2 linked regions of the Desulfosarcina ovata subsp. ovata genome follow. The protein of the gene in region 2 binds, or shares a complex with, the protein of the main gene of each other region. Links are inferred from orthologs where the notes say so. Each region holds a gene or a part of one and is shown on either strand. Other genes may lie near its edges.

The links.
Region 1: the proteins of tig (region 2) and rpsG are in contact, whole or in part, in a crystal structure (PDB 3GTY), measured with the Thermotoga maritima proteins. The link is inferred for Desulfosarcina ovata subsp. ovata from one-to-one orthologs. Residues at the interface, in WP_004081061.1 of Thermotoga maritima: Glu122, Val124, Val129, Leu130, Tyr133, Glu188, Gly259, Ile262, Tyr263, Glu266, Ser270, Glu273, Gln274, Glu277, Arg308, Gln311, Ile312, Ser315, Tyr316, Glu325, Arg329, Arg336, Leu363, Phe366, Trp367, Arg373, Leu377, Arg381, Leu384, Glu387; in WP_004081843.1 of Thermotoga maritima: Lys34, Lys52, Lys55, Glu59, Arg62, Gln63, Glu66, Asn67, Lys69, Val71, Arg95, Ala109, Lys110, Lys111, Gly112, Arg113, Pro114, Glu117, Glu121, Ile124, Ala125, Tyr127, Asn128, Asn129, Thr130, Gly131, Lys135, Asp139, Arg142, Met143.

The regions. Positions count from the first base shown.
Region 1 is NZ_AP021879.1:6,549,916-6,558,119, reverse strand. The notes cover bases 5,251-8,204. They hold rpsG (30S ribosomal protein S7), read right to left. Parts: upstream 6,986-8,204; coding sequence 6,515-6,985; downstream 5,251-6,514. Other genes in these bases: rpoC (DNA-directed RNA polymerase subunit beta'), read right to left, coding at 7,510-8,204; rpsL (30S ribosomal protein S12), read right to left, coding at 7,026-7,397; tuf (elongation factor Tu), read right to left, coding at 5,251-6,387. Outside these bases: rplN (50S ribosomal protein L14), read right to left, coding at 1-97; rpsQ (30S ribosomal protein S17), read right to left, coding at 116-373; rpmC (50S ribosomal protein L29), read right to left, coding at 383-586; rplP (50S ribosomal protein L16), read right to left, coding at 583-999; rpsC (30S ribosomal protein S3), read right to left, coding at 1,018-1,668; rplV (50S ribosomal protein L22), read right to left, coding at 1,682-2,023; rpsS (30S ribosomal protein S19), read right to left, coding at 2,040-2,321; rplB (50S ribosomal protein L2), read right to left, coding at 2,389-3,213; rplW (50S ribosomal protein L23), read right to left, coding at 3,231-3,518; rplD (50S ribosomal protein L4), read right to left, coding at 3,518-4,138; rplC (50S ribosomal protein L3), read right to left, coding at 4,220-4,849; rpsJ (30S ribosomal protein S10), read right to left, coding at 4,865-5,176; more of tuf, read right to left, coding at 5,194-5,250.
Region 2 is NZ_AP021879.1:5,075,664-5,083,825, reverse strand. The notes cover bases 4,658-7,569. They hold tig (trigger factor), read right to left. Parts: upstream 6,819-7,569; coding sequence 5,496-6,818; downstream 4,658-5,495. Other genes in these bases: clpP (ATP-dependent Clp endopeptidase proteolytic subunit ClpP), read right to left, coding at 4,734-5,348; clpX (ATP-dependent Clp protease ATP-binding subunit ClpX), read right to left, coding at 4,658-4,732. In the rest of the region: GN112_RS22375 (M24 family metallopeptidase), read right to left, coding at 1-515; lon (endopeptidase La), read right to left, coding at 976-3,420; more of clpX, read right to left, coding at 3,488-4,657; GN112_RS22330 (hypothetical protein), read right to left, coding at 7,820-7,969; GN112_RS35570 (MraY family glycosyltransferase), read right to left, coding at 7,971-8,162. UniProt on the Bacillus subtilis protein: Involved in protein export. Acts as a chaperone by maintaining the newly synthesized protein in an open conformation. Functions as a peptidyl-prolyl cis-trans isomerase.

The sequences.
Region 1 (8,204 bases), 1.5 Mb from region 2 along the record:
CGTAGCGTCTTTTGGAGCCCCCCAAAACCTTGATGCAGTATACCGCACGCGCACCAGAATTGTCCGCAACTGTAAGTTTTGTTTCGGCCTGAATCATGTTTATCGTCCTTTTTCGCTACACGGCTTTTTCGATGATTTCGGAAACTCGCCACCGCTTTTGCTTGCTGATGGGTCGCGACTCAGTGATCATCACTTTATCACCGATGTTACAGCTGTTGTCTGTGTCGTGGGCGGCGAACTTGTTGCGCCGGCGGATATATTTTTTGTAAAGTGGATGTTTGACGAGTCGCTCCACTTGTACGACTGCGGTTTTATCCATTTTGTCGCTGACCACGGTACCGATAAGTTGTCTTTTTATTCCACGAGTTTTCATAACCGCATCTTAATTTTCTTTTGAGGGTTTCAGTTTCTCGTTCAAAATCGTATTCAACCGAGCGATATCCTTTTTCGTCTGTGTGATCTTTTTCGGATTCTCGAGTTGACCGATTTCGTGCTGAAATCGCAAATTGAACAGAGTTTCTTTCATATCGGCGACTTTCTGCTGAATCTCGACGGAACCGAGGTCTCTGATTTCTGATGCCTTCATAGTTGCTCACTCCTCTCCACAAACCGTGTTTTGATGGGAAGCTTGTGAGCAGCGAGGCGAAGGGCTTCCTTGGCCATCTCCCGGCTGACGCCGGTCATTTCATAAAGCACTCGACCGGGCTTGATGACCGCCACCCAGCCTTCGGGCGCGCCTTTTCCCTTACCCATGCGGACTTCAGCGGGTTTTTTGGTGTAAGGTTTATCCGGAAACAATCGAATCCATATTTTCCCGCCTCTTTTTACGTGGCGCGTCATGGCGATACGTGCCGCCTCGATTTGTTTGGAGGAAATTCGGCCGCAGTCGATGGCCTGCAGCCCGAATTCGCCGAAATTCAGATTGCAGCCCCGATAGGCGGCGCCCTTCATTCTTCCCTTTTGACTCTTTCGATATTTGACCTTTTTGGGGCTCAGCATGTCGTATCTCCCACAAGCCTATCCACTAATTTCGGCTTGATCCTTTTTGAGAATTTCCCCATGGAAAACAAAAACCTTAATTCCGACGATTCCATAGGTGGTTCTGGCTTCGGTAATGCCGTAGTCAATATCCGCACGCAAAGTGTGCAGTGGCACACGTCCTTCGCGATACCATTCGGTACGGGCCATTTCGGCGCCCCCCAACCGACCGGAACAAATGATCTTAACGCCTTGGGCGCCGAACCGCATGGCCGAGGAAACGCCGCGCTTCATCGCCCGCCGGAATGCCACCCGGCGTTCGATCTGCATGGCGACATTTTCAGCAACGAGCTGGGCATCCACTTCGGGCTTCCGGATTTCCTGGATGTCGATGAGCACTTCCTGGCTGACGCGACCCTCAAGTTCTTTCTTGAGCTTTTCGATTTCCGACCCCTTTTTCCCGATAACGATTCCGGGACGGGCCGTGAAGATTCGAAGTCGAACCCTGCGGGTAGACCGTTCAATTTCGATTTTAGATACACCGGCATGATGCAGTTTACCTTTGATGAATTTTCGGATCTGGTAGTCTTCAAAGATGTAATCCGCATATTTCTTGCCGGCAAACCACCGGGATTCCCAGGTCTTTACGATCCCCAGCCTTAGTGAAATAGGGTTGACTTTCTGGCCCAAGCTAATTTCCTCCTTAATGGACTAAACCTTCGGATAGCACGACAGTGATATGTGAGGTTCTTTTGAGTATACGCGCGCCTCTGCCCCTGGCCCTTGCCTTAAATCGTTTCAGCGACGGCCCCTGATCAACAAGCAGATTGCTGACAATCAGTTCGTCGACATCGATGCTTGTGTTCTGGTCGGCATTGGCAACCGCCGATCGCATGATTTTTTCGACGATGCCGGCAGATTTCTGCGGCATGAATTTGAGTGCGTTGATCGCATCCTCGGCCGGTTTGCCTTTGATGGCGTCGGCGATCATCCTCACCTTCTGGGGAGAGATGCGCACATGTCGTTGAGTAGCTCTGACCTCCATTTAGGGCCTTCCTTTTTTATCTTTTAACTTTAGATTTTTTATCCGCTGCGTGCCCGTAATAGGTTCGCGTCGGTGAAAATTCGCCCAGCTTGTGACCCACCATGTTCTCACTAACAAAAACCGGGATAAATTTTCTTCCGTTGTGAACGGCCAAAGTGATACCTACCATTTCAGGCAGGATAGTGGACCGCCGCGACCAGGTTTTAATCACCTGGTTGCTCCTGGAATTCTGGGCTTCAGTCACCTTTTTAAACAGTTTCGGGTCGATGAAAGGACCTTTTTTTAACGAACGTGGCATTATTTCTCCTGCAATATTCCGTTAATTCGGTGCGGGGGTGAGGGAGGCCGCCCCGTTGAATCCGGTGCTATTTGGTACGCCGCTTGACGATATAACGATCGGTTCGTTTATTTTTGCGGGTACGGTATCCCTTGGTGGGCATTCCCCACGGAGAGCACGGGTGCCGTCCGCCGGAGGACCGTCCTTCACCGCCGCCCATGGGATGATCCACCGGATTCATGGCCACACCGCGTACCTCGGGCCGGCGTCCTTGCCATCGCCTGCGTCCGGCCTTTCCCAGGGAAACGTTTTCGTGGGTGACATTGCCAAGCTGTCCGATGGTTGCCTTGCAGTTCAGCAAAACCATGCGGACTTCGCCAGAAGGCAGCTTCACCAGCGCATAGCGGTCTTCCTTGGCCATCAGCTGGGCGAAGGTTCCGGCGCTACGAACAATCTGCCCGCCCTTGCCGAGTTTCAGTTCGATGTTGTGAATATGCGTTCCCAGCGGAATATTGGCCAGCGGGAGTGCGTTGCCGGCCTGAATGTCCGCTTCGGGACCGGACATCACCGTATCTCCAACCGACAGCTTCAGCGGGGCGATGATATACCGTTTTTCACCGTCCGCATAATGCAACAGGGCGATCCGTGCAGACCGGTTGGGATCGTATTCGATGGCGGCGACGGTGGCCGGAATTCCATCCTTATCCCTTTTAAAGTCAATCAAGCGGTAGTATCGTTTATGCCCGCCACCCCGATGCCGACTGGTCACACGGCCATTGGCGTTACGGCCGCCACTCTTTTTCAGAATTCGTACCAGACTTTTTTCAGGTGTCGTCTTGGTAATCTCTTCGAAGCCGGCGTAGTGTTGGAATCGACGTCCCGGGCTGGTCGGTTTTACTTTTCTAATTGCCATCTCTAAGCTCCTAGCGTCTATACACCTTCAAAAAAGTCGATCCGTTCACCTGGCATCAAAGTCACGATGGCTTTTTTCCAGTCTTTGCGTTTTCCGAGAATACGACCCCGTCGCGTGGTCTTTCCCCTGACGTGGGCGGTTTGGGTCTTGGCCACCTTGACGTTAAATATTTTTTCGATGGCTCTGGCAATTTCGACCCGGTTGGCCCGTTTATCGACCTCGAAGGAGACCTGGTTGCATTCCTCTTTCTGAATACTGGTTTTCTCGGTAATCACCGGTCTTTTTATGATGTCGTATTGATTCATCAGCCCAATCTCCCCTCTATCCCTTCAATCGCCGGTTGGAGGATGACCAGCTTGGGGTATTTAAGGATATCGTAGACGTTCAGTCCTTCGGTCTGAAGAATCTTGACGCCAGGAATGTTGCGGGATGAAAGTTCCAATCGCTCGTTCTTCTCGCCGGTAACGATCAGCGCCTTTGTGGCATCGATGGTCTTTACGATTCCGGCAAACACACGGGTTTTGATTTCATCCAGGTCAATGCGATCGACAACGATCAACTGCTGCTCCTGAACTTTACTGGACAAAGCCATTTTCAGGGCAAGTTTGCGCACTTTTTTAAGGACTTTTTTGGAATAGTCCCGGGGATCCGGACCGAAGACGACACCGCCCCCGCGCAGCACGGGAGATTTGATGTCGCCCTTGCGGGCACGCCCCGTTCCCTTCTGGCGGTAGAGTTTGTGGCGGCTGCCCCTGACATCGGAACGCCGTTTGACCGACGCCGATCCGGCCCTCCGACCAGCCAGTTGAGCGGTAACAACCTGGTGAAGCACGCTCTTTTTAACCGGCACATTGAAAATCGTTTCATTCAATTCCGTTTGAGTGACGACTTCTCCGGCAATATTTATTACATCAACAACAGCCATAATGTTCCTCGTCCACTGCCACCCGGTCCCCCATCGTTTTTTTGGTCAAGCGGGTCGGCGGTCAGCTCGGGATCCTTTTGATTAAGCGAAAAGGACCTTGTTAATCGTTACGATAGCTGATTTGGAACCCGGTACAGGTCCATTCAGCAGGATGAGATTCTCTTCCGGACGGATATCGACAATTTCCAGGTTTCTGACCGTTTTCGTCTCAACCCCGTATTGCCCGGGCATTCGTTTTCCCTTGATGACTTTCGCCGGCCAGGCACTACACCCGATAGATCCCGGAACCCGGTGGTTCTTGCAGCCATGGGTCTGGCGCCCGCCACCGAAACCATGTCTTTTCATTACACCCGAAAAACCACGGCCTTTGGTGGTACCGGTAACATTCACTTTTTCTCCGATAGAAAAAAGTTCGGTACCGATCATCTGCCCCAGCGTGTACTCATCCGGGTTCTCGACGCCAACTTCCTTCACCGTGCGATAACAACCGTCACCGCTTTTTTTGAAGTGGCCTTGCAGCGGTTTGGTCGTTTTGCTCGGTTTTTTATCACCGAAACCGATCTGAAGCGCCTGATATCCGTCAGTGGCAAGCTTCTTGATCTGCGTAATAACACAGGGACCGACTTGCAAGACGGTGACAGGGATGTATTTCCCATTGGACGCGAACAGCGATGTCATGCCCAGTTTTTTTCCAACCAGTCCTTTACACATCTCTCATATCCCGTATTAAAGTTTGATCTCCACATCGACGCCAGGAGACAGATCAAGCTTCATCAGCGCATCAACGGTCTGCTGGGTCGGCTCAAGAATATCAAGAAGCCTTTTATGAGTCCGCATTTCGAACTGTTCCCTGGATTTTTTATCCACGTGGGGGGAGCGCAGGACACAAAACTTATTTATTTTCGTAGGCAGTGGAATCGGTCCGACAACTTTGGCACCGGTTTTTTTTGCCGTGTCGAAGATGTCACTGGCCGACTGGTCCAGAAGCTTGTGATCGTAAGCTTTCAGCCTGATCCTGATTTTGGAGTTCATTATCATTGTTACCGACTCTCTTTTTATTCGATAATTTCGCTGACGACACCGGCGCCGACCGTACGACCGCCCTCACGGATGGCAAACCGAAGCTCTTTCTCCATGGCGATCGGCGTGATCAGCTCCGCCGTGATGGCCACGTTGTCACCGGGCATCACCATCTCAACGCCCTCGGGAAGATTCAAAATCCCCGTCACGTCCGTGGTCCGGAAATAAAACTGCGGACGATAACCGTTGAAAAACGGGGTGTGACGGCCTCCTTCTTCCTTGCTCAGAATGTACGCCTCGGCTTTGAACTTCGTGTGCGGCGTAATCGATCCCGGTGCCGCCACCACCTGGCCGCGTTCGACTTCGTCACGCTTGGTGCCGCGCAGCAATACCCCGATGTTGTCCCCCGCCTGACCTTCATCAAGCAGCTTGCGGAACATCTCCACTCCGGTACATACCGTCTTGGCGGTTTCGCGGATACCCACGATCTCTACGTTGTCACCCACATGGATGATGCCGCGCTCCACACGGCCCGTTACCACGGTACCCCGGCCGGAAATGCTGAACACGTCTTCGATCGGCATCAAAAACGGTTTGTCCACGTCGCGCTCCGGCTCCGGAATATAGCTGTCAATCGCATCCAGAAGCTCGAAAATGCACTTCGCTTCTTCCGCGTCCACACTGTCACTCTCCAGCGCCTTCAATGCGCTGCCACGGATGATCGGCGTGTCGTCACCGGGAAACTCGTACTTGTCCAGAAGCTCCCGCAACTCCAGCTCCACCAGCTCGATCAGCTCTTCATCATCCACCATGTCGCATTTGTTCAAAAAGACGATGATCCGGGGAACACCCACCTGGCGGGCCAGAAGAATGTGCTCACGGGTCTGGGGCATCGGGCCGTCGTCGGCGCCCACCACCAGAATCGCTCCGTCCATCTGGGCGGCGCCGGTAATCATGTTCTTGATGTAGTCCGCATGGCCCGGGCAGTCCACGTGCGCGTAATGGCGAGTGGCCGTCTCGTACTCCACGTGGGCCGTGGCAATCGTGATCCCCCGCTCCTTCTCCTCGGGCGCCTTGTCAATCTCGTCGAACGGAATGAAATCCGCCATCCCACGCATCCCGCTCAGCTTGGTGATCGCTGCCGTCAGGGTCGTCTTGCCATGGTCGATATGCCCGATCGTACCTACGTTGACATGCGGCTTTGTCCTCTCAAATTTTTCCTTCGCCATCTCCCGGTCCTCCTGTTAACGGGGAGTGTTACCCCAACAAGGCAATAGGCTTTGATCGTCAGGCAGCGGATCGGCCTGATCACCGCTCAAAACCTAGTGCAGATAAAAAATATATGGAAGTAAGTCCTTACCAGCGGTAATGGGCAAAAGCCTTGTTGGCATCTGCCATCTTATGCGTGTCCTCGCGCTTTTTAACCGAAGCGCCACGATTGTTGGCAGCATCCATCAGTTCCCCGGCCAGTTTGGCGTCGAACCCTTTTTCCCCGCGACTGCGCGCATAGCCGATGACCCAGCGGATTCCCAGGGCTGTTCTGCGGGAAGGCCGGATTTCGGTAGGTACCTGGTATGTCGATCCACCCACACGCCTGGATTTGACTTCGATCATCGGTTTCACATTGTCGAGCGCCTTTTCGAAAACCTTCAGTGGTTCTTCATTGGTTTTCTCGCTGATAATATCAAAGGCGCCGTAGAGCAATGTTTCGGCGGTGCTTTTCTTCCCATCGCGCATGATGGAGGCAATAAATTTCGAGACCAGCTTGCTGTTGTATTTAACATCCGGGATGATTACCCGTTCAGGGACTTCTCTTCTTCTCGGCATAGTTCACACCATTTTAATTAAGTAGCAAATATCAGCCGGACTATTTCGGCCGCTTGGCACCATACTTGGACCGCCCCTGCCGCCGGCCATCCACGCCAAGCGTATCCAGGGTTCCACGAACAATGTGATAACGGACACCGGGAAGGTCTTTGACGCGGCCGCCACGGACCAATACGACCGAGTGCTCCTGCAGATTGTGCCCAATCCCGGGGATATACGCCGTGACCTCCACACCAGTGGTCAAACGCACCCTGGCGACTTTCCGCAACGCCGAGTTTGGCTTTTTGGGTGTTGATGTATAGACACGGGTACAGACCCCTCTTTTTTGAGGTGCACCTTTAAGCGCCGGTGTGTTGGTCTTTTTTTCTACTCTTTTCCGGCCCTTACGTACTAGCTGGTTGATTGTTGGCATAATAACCCCTTCAACTGGTCTTTGGCATCATTTTTGTCGCGCACAGAAACTGGCTTAGTATCGTTTACGACTCCATTTGTCAATAATATTTTTAAAGTCAGCATCCGCTCCATCAATCGGTCCGGTTTGCGGTCACGGCAAGAGTTCGGTATTCAGAAACCCCGGTTCCGGCGGGAATGATCCGCCCCATAATGACATTCTCCTTGAGACCCCGCAGCCCATCCACCGAACCGGCAATACTGGCATCGGTCAACACTTTGGTGGTCTCCTGAAACGAAGCGGCTGAAATAAAGCTGTCGGTGCTGAGTGACGCCTTGGTGATCCCCAAAATCAACGGCTCGGCCGTCGCCGGCTTTCCACCTTTGGCGATAATCGCCTCATTAGCTTCCTCAAAGGTGATTTTGTCCACCTGTTCTTCAAGAATAAAGTCGGTGTCGCCGATGTCGGTGACTTTCACCCGTCGCATCATCTGACGCACAATCACCTCGATGTGTTTGTCGTTGATGCGCACTCCCTGCAGGCGGTAGACTTCCTGAACCTCGTCAACCAGGTATTTGGCCAGGGCGACTTCCCCTTTGATCTTCAGGATGTCCTGAGGGTTGGCCGCCCCGCCGATCAGGGGTTCTCCCGCCCTGATGTAATCGCCCTCGTAGACATTGATATGCTTGCCGCGGGGGATCAGGTACTCCTTCTTCTCACCCACATCCACCGGTGAGATCGTGACCCGCTGCTTGCCTTTCTTGGTGGCCTTGGAAATCGAAACGTAGCCGTCAATTTCACTCAATACCGCGACTTCCTTCGGTTTTC
Region 2 (8,162 bases):
CTCAGGCCGGTACGAATGGCCCCGGCCATGTATTCGAAGGTCTGATAGGACATCGCCGCCGCTCGCCGCATTTGTTCGACTTCCCAGGCCGACTTGATCATTCGGGTTCCAAGGATCAATGGCGATCCGTCCACCACCTCGCGGACGCCCAGCAGGTTGCGGAGCTTGTAAAAATAATTGACCGGCAGGACATCGAGTTCCAGGCCGAGCACATCGGGCATCGTACCATAGGTATCCGCGATCAAGGCGGGAATCGATTTGATCGAATGGATGCCCACAATGTTTTCAAGGCTCGATTCTTTTCTGGCCCGGGGAAGGTATTTTTTAATCATCAGCAACGGCTGGCCTTCGGCCGGAACGTAGAGAAAACCGCTCTGGGACGTCCCCGAAAAGTAGAATAGATCCACCCGCTGAACGATCAGCAGTCCGGCAATCCCTTTTTCCTGCATCTGTTTTTGAAGTCTGTTCTGCCGCCAGCGGATTTCATCGGCAGGCACTTGAAAATCACGACCCATATCTTTCACCTGTTTTTTAGGGTGACCGGCTCGGTGGAAAAACCGATCAGGAGAATCGCTTTTAAGAATATTCCGGGTTTGGAATCAACCTGGAAGCGGTTTGTATCGAAGGGGATTGTACCCTAATTAAGCGAATAAAAAAAGGGGTTCACAATTGCTTGTGAACCCCTGATTTTATTTGTGGCGGGAGCGACGAGACTCGAACTCGCGACCTCCGGCGTGACAGGCCGGCGTTCTAACCAAACTGAACTACGCCCCCGAAATTGGTGTCGGTACGATAGCTGGTAGGCGGAACAGGGCTTGAACCTGTGACCCCCGGCTTGTAAGGCCGGTGCTCTCCCAACTGAGCTATCCGCCCGTTTTAAAAAGAACCTTTTCAATCTGCCGGTGAAAAAGGAAATGCATAGCTACCAATTCACCCCAACAAAGTCAAGCGCAAAAATCAGGCAGATCCTATTTTTTAATTGATGGCAGGTTGGGTCGGTTCGGCCCCGTTGCTCTCCACCGGAATGGTCATTGCATCATTGGTATTGGTGAACAGCCGTTCGTCGCTGTCAAGTACCAGGGCATGGACCAGAACCTCATCCATATGCTCCACCGTAACCACTTTCATCTGCCGGGTCACCACCTTGGGAATGTCCCTCAAGTCCTTCTCATTTTCTGCAGGGATAATGACCTTCCGGATCCCTCCCCGGTGCGCGGCGAGCATTTTTTCCTTCAGCCCGCCAATGGGGAGCACCCGGCCCCGCAAGGTAATCTCACCGGTCATGGCCACATCGCGGCGTACCGGTCGGCGAGTCAGGGCCGAAACCAGGGCGGTGCACATGGCAATGCCTGCGGAAGGGCCGTCTTTGGGGATCGCCCCTTCGGGGATATGGATATGCAGATCCAATTCTTTGTGAAAGTTGTTTTCGATCCCCAGATTGGCTGCCCGCGAGCGCACAAAACTCACCGCCGCCTGGGCGGATTCCTTCATCACGTCGCCCAGTTTGCCGGTCACATTGACGTGGCCCTTGCCGGGCATGGTGAGGGTCTCCACACAAAGCAACTCACCGCCCACCTGGGTCCAGGCCAGCCCAGTCACCAGGCCGATCTGGTCCTTTTCTTCAATCTGGCTGATTTTAAACGGAGGCGGCCCCAGCATCGTGGTGACGGTGTTGGCCGAGATCACATGCTTTTTGCCGTCTTTCTCATTGACTACCTTTCGGGCGGTCTTGCGGCAAATGGATGAAATCTCCCGCTCCAGGTTACGAACCCCAGCCTCGCGGGTATACCGTTGGATAATCATATAAATGGCCGCTTTGGAAAAGGAGATATCGTCCGGATTGAGACCATTGGCCTCAATCTGCTTGGGCACCAGAAATTCATTGGCGATATTATATTTTTCCAGTTCCGTGTACCCGGGCAGGCGGATGATCTCCATGCGGTCCTGCAGGGGAAGCGGGATATCCGGCAGGGTGTTGGCCGTGGTGATAAACAGAATCTCCGACAGATCGTAGTCCAGATCCATATAGTGATCATTGAAGCTGTAGTTCTGCTCGGGATCGAGGACTTCCAGAAGGGCCGACGAAGGGTCGCCCCGGAAATCCATGCTCATCTTGTCCACCTCGTCGAGGCAGAAAACCGGATTGTTTGCACCGACCTTTTTAAGCGACTGGATGATTTTCCCGGGCATGGCCCCGATATAGGTTCGTCGGTGGCCCCGTATTTCAGCCTCATCTCTCACCCCGCCCAGCGACAGTCTGACAAATTTTCGTCCGGTGGCGCGAGCAACAGATTTGGCCAGGGAGGTTTTCCCCACACCAGGCGGTCCGACAAGGCAGAGGATGGGACCCCGCAGTTTTTTCACCAGCGTCTGTACGGCCAGATATTCAAGAATCCGCTCTTTGGGTTTCTCCAGGCCGTAATGGTCCTCATTGAGGATCTTCTCCGCTTCGACCAGGTCATTACGAATTTTGCTGCGGCTGAACCAAGGCAGCGAAATGATCCAGTCAATATAATTTCTCACCACAGTGGCTTCCGCCGACATGGGTGTCATGAGCTTCAGTTTTTTAAACTCCTGGCGAGTTTTTGTCGATGCCTCCTTGGACATCCGCTTGCGTTTGATCTTTTTTTCCAGATCTTTCAGCTCATCGGCCATCTCGTCTTCTGCGCCCATCTCTTTCTTGATGGCCCGCATCTGCTCGTTGAGATAGTAATTTTTCTGGGTCTTTTCCATCTGCTCTTTGACCCGCCCCTTGATCCGTTGATCCATCTGGTAGACCTCAATTTCCAGTTTGATCAACTTTACCAAGAGGGACAACCGTTTGGTGAGATCGGTGGTTTCGAGCAGGCCCTGCTTGTCCTCCAGCTTGAAAGAGAAGTGCGAGGCCACCGAATCGGCCAGTTTGGAAGGCTCAGTGATGGCTGATATTTTGGCCAGCAGTTCTTTGGAAATACTTTTGTTGATACCGGCATATTCGCTGAAGCTATCGATCACCGCACGCGTCAGCGCTTCCATTTCTACCGTATCGCCGGGCGTGTCCGGAAGCAGGGACAGCTCGACTTCAAAATACTCAGGATTGGAAATATAGTGATCGATACGGGCACGCTGCTTGCCTTCGATCAGCGCCTTGACGGTACCGTCAGGCAAACGCAGCAATTGAAGCACCGTCCCGATCACGCCGACCCCGGAAATATCTTTCTCCGTGGGGTTGTCCACGCCGGCATTGGTCTGGGTTGCCAGAAAAATGCGTTTATCCTTGTTCATGGCGCTGGAAAGCGCACTGACAGACTTGTTGCGCCCGACAAAAAGCGGAGCAACCATGTGGGGGAACACAACAATGTCCCTCAGGGGCAGCAGCGGTAAAATATCACGGGCCGCCTCTCCATCCGGATTTTTAAAAAACTTTGGAATATTAACCATATTGTTGCCCAAGCCCTCGCTTGCCGATGAATATCTGTAAACCCCGTACCGTAACGACCAAGCCGGATCAGGCCTGCTTTTTTGACGGTTCGTAAAGCAAAATGGGCTCTTCTTTGTTCAATACCACTTCTTCACCGATCACACACTCTTTGACGTCCTGCTTGGAAGGAATATCGTACATGATATCCAACATGCAGGATTCCAGAATGGCCCGCAGGCCGCGGGCACCGGATTTGCGTTTCAGCGCCTCGTCGGCAATGGCATCCAAGGCACTGTCGGTCAATCGCAGGTTTACCCCTTCGATTTCAAACAGCTTTTTATACTGTTTAAGCAGGGCATTCTTGGGTTCGGTAAGGATTCGCACCAAACTGCCGGCACTGAGTTCATCCAGCGTGGCGATGACCGGAAGCCGCCCCAGAAATTCGGGGATCAAACCGAATTTGATCAGGTCCTCCGGCTGAACATGCAGCAGGGTCTCGCCAAGACTGCGCTCTTTCTCCTTGCTGACCTTGGCGCCGAAACCCATGAGTTTGGAGCCCATACGCCGGTTGATGATCTGTTCCAGCCCGTTGAAGGTTCCCCCGCAGATAAACAGGATATTGGAGGTATCCACCTTTACGAAATCCTGCTGGGGATGCTTGCGTCCACCTTTTGGCGGCACGCTGGCCGTGGTTCCTTCGATAATCTTGAGCAGCGCCTGCTGAACCCCTTCACCGGAGACGTCCCGGGTAATGGACGGATTATCCGATTTACTGGCAATTTTATCGATCTCGTCAATGTAGACGATGCCCCGTTTGGCCTTTTCCACGTCGTAATCAGCGTTTTGCAGCAATGCAAGAATGATGTTTTCCACATCTTCGCCCACATAGCCGGCTTCGGTCAGGCTGGTGGCGTCGGCAATGGTAAACGGAACGTTAAGGAAACGGGCCAGGGTCTGGGCCAGAAGCGTCTTCCCGCATCCGGTAGGTCCGATCAGCAAAATATTACTTTTTTGGATCTCGACCTCGCCGGAACTGACACTGGAATCCAGCCGCTTGTAATGGTTGTATACGGCCACCGCCAAAATCTTTTTGGCCACATCCTGTTCGATGACGTAGTCATCCAGGCGGGATTTGATTTCCTGGGGAATCATCAGGTTCTCAAATTCACCGGCCTCCTTCTCGTTCTCTTCCTCAATGATCTCACTGCACAGCTGAATGCACTCATCACAGATGTAAACAGCCGGCCCGGCGATCAGCTTTTTAACCTCCTTCTGATTCTTACCACAGAATGAACAGAAGAGATTGTCATTGGGCTCATCTTTTTTGGCCATGTCATGCCTCCGTGTCGGTTAGTTTGTCCAGGTCATCCCGGTTGGTGATAACATGGTCAACGATGCCATAGGTCTTGGCTTCAGCACCGGACATAAAATTATCCCGGTCGGTATCTTTCTGAACATCGTCCACACTTCGTCCGGTGTGACGCACCAGGATGTCGTTGAGCGCATCCTTCATGCGCAGAATCTCTTTGGCCTGAATGGCAATATCGGACGCCTGCCCTTGAAAACCGCCCATGGGCTGGTGAATCATGATTCTCGCATGGGGAAGGGCATACCGTTTCTTATCCGCACCGGCAGCCAAAAGCAACGCCCCCATACTGGCCGCCTGTCCGATGCATACCGTCGTCACATCAGGCTTGATGTACTGCATGGTATCGTAAACCGCCAGACCGGAGGTGACAACGCCACCAGGGGAATTGATGTAAAGGTTGATATCCTTTTCCGGATCCTCTGATTCAAGGAAAAGCATCTGGGCGATCAGCAGATTGGCCACATCGTCATTGATCGCGGTCCCCAAAAAAATAATCCGATCTTTCAGGAGCCGCGAATAGATGTCGTATGCCCGTTCCCCCCTGCTGGTTTGGTCGATGACCATCGGAATTAATGCCACGCTCTTATCTCCTTTACATCGCTCAAGTTTTCCGGTGAAGGTGCATGCCCGAAATCGCACCGGTTCGATCCGCTAACACGCCGCCAAATATGGTTTCAACAGAAGCCGCCGCGTCTCGGCACAAAATCTTGAGACTTGGCAGATACCCTATTCTGAAGCATTTGTGGTTTCCTTTTCCGGCTCCACGGATTCGATATCATTCCTTTCCATTATAAGCTTAATCGCCTGCTTTTCAAGTAAAGCGTGTGTAAAAAGCGCAAGCTTATCATCGCTGTTTTCATAGAGGCCCTTGACCACATCCACCGGCTGGTTGTAAGCAGCGGCCATTTCGGAGAAGCCTTTTTCCAGTTCCTCGTCGGCGAGTTCCATCTTTTCCTGCTCGATAATTTTCCCCAGAATCAGTTGCCGGCGGACCTGTTTTTCAGCCGTCTCACGATATTGTTCGGCCAAGCTTTCCTTGGAAATACCGGCCTCTTCAAAGGTTTTGTTGTGGTATGAAAAAGACCGCTCCGCTTCGGCAATGATTTGATTGAGTTCATAATCGACCATCACATCGGGAACTTCAAATTCGGTTTTTTCCAGAATCTGACTGAAAATCTGCTCGTTGAGTTCCTGTTCGGTACGCTTATCGTATCCCTCTTTCAGATTTTCCATAATCTTCTGGCGAACTTCATCCATGGTGGTGAAGGGGCCCAGCTGTTTGGCCATTTCATCGTCAATCTCCGGCAGCACCTCCTTACGGATCTCGTTGAGTTTAACCTTGAAATCCACGGTATGACCGGCCAGCTTTTTGTTGAAATAGTCCTCTGGGAAATTGACGGTGATATCTTTCTCTTCACCAGGATTCATTCCCACGACGCCGTTATCAAAATCTTCGCTAATGTGCCCGTCGCCAAGTTTGATCACGAAATTTTCGGTTTTTTTGGTCTCATCGAACGGTTTGCCGTCTTTAAACCCCTCGTAATCCACCTGCACAAAATCACCGGTCTGGGCAGGCCGAGTCTCTTCGATCGGTTCCCGCTTGGCCAAGTTTTTCTGCATCATTTTTATCTGAAGGTCCACCTCTTCATCGCTGGCCTGGTAAAGCGTCTTGGTCAATTTCAGGCCATGAAAGTCGATATCGGCGATTTCTGGATGAACTTCTACCTCTGCATCAAAACAATAATCCGCCTTGGGGACCAATTCGGGTGGATCCACAACAGGCGACCCGACGACCTTGAGTTCGGTCTCGGTCAGCGCCTCCACGTAGGCATCCTGAATCAACTTAGAAACCACATCGGCATGAACGTCCTTTTTATAAAGTCGCTCGAGCACCCCACGCGGCGTTTTTCCGGGACGGAACCCCTTTACCTTGGCATTTTTTTTCAGTGTTTTGTAGGCATCATCCAGTTCTCGGGTCACATCCGCCTCGGGGATTTCGATGTGCATGACCTTTTTTACGGAGCTGCGATCTTCAACGGTAACCTTCATAATTTTCCTTTCTAGCCCTGAAGCTGCCCACCTTCCGGCGTGGTTGCCGCCGACCGACGCCATATACGGCTCGATTCAGGTAAAAAATTAAGCGCCCTGACGCAACAAGCATCAGGGCTCCTTTGACAAATCCCGGTTATCATATCGACTTGCAATGACCGGTAGTCATCGCCCACGGTCAATGCGGACCGGATTGCGTCAACGACGCAGGGTCGACCGGTCCGCCCCGCCAAACCAAAAGCGATGCCGGGATGAAACTTGGTGCGAGAGGGGAGACTTGAACTCCCACTCTGTCGCCAGAGCTGGATCCTAAGTCCAGTGCGTCTACCAATTCCGCCACTCTCGCAAATCTTTACCGAATGCCATTTTGACCAAGATGCATTCCGCAACTTGACATCGTTTGCAAATAAACTAAACTCTGTAAAAAAATCAAATGAAAAAATTAATATCCATCATCGTATCTGTCAAGCATTTCAACTTATCCATTCAGCGCTTGCACGTCAAAATAAACAGTGGTATGAGGGCATGCAAAATCGGGGCGTGGCGCAGTCTGGTAGCGCACCTGCTTTGGGAGCAGGGGGCCGGAGGTTCAAATCCTCTCGCCCCGACCAATGATAGAAAATAAAAACGGGAATTTAGCCATTCGGCCAAATTCCCGTTTTTTGTGTTTTTTCTGCAGGGACGAACTCGGGACGATTTTTCGGTCCTTATTGAAAAACGGCCTCAGCGTCCGGAACTCGTCGTAAAATCTATTCGATTAATTAGTATTTTCGATTTGATTTATCCGAGCAGTTACCGATATTAACGTTAACGGATAGCGACACTGACCTGACCTGTTTATGCTGAGCTGACCTGAACCTGCCTATCCAATTATGGGGCAAGCCCTGCTTCAGCGTGGGCCTTGCCCCTTTTTTATTTTCCATTTCCAAAGACAAAGCAGGCGAGGCTATCATAGGAACAGCCTCGCCTGTTGCGGAAAACCGACCAATACGAATGGGGCCTCATTTCCCATACCAATTGTAAAGCCGTGTGGCCCCCTTATAGCGGTTGCGCACAAAGCCGGCGTTCTTTTCCTTGGGAAGCATTTCGAGGGCTTTTTTCAGATCCTGCTGACGGGTCTGGCCAGCGCCCACAACCACGATGAAATTCATGCTACGATCCTTTACAGTTCATCCAGCTCAGACCGTAGCCGATCGGTCTCTTCCTTTGAGTGCGTCCCCCATGAAGATGATGGCCGGATGGGCGTTGAATCGCAGGAACCCGAAAATAGCGTCCACGACGGCCACTGAAAGCAACGCCAGATCGAGCATACCGTTCTGATAAGCCAGCCAGAACGCCAGAACA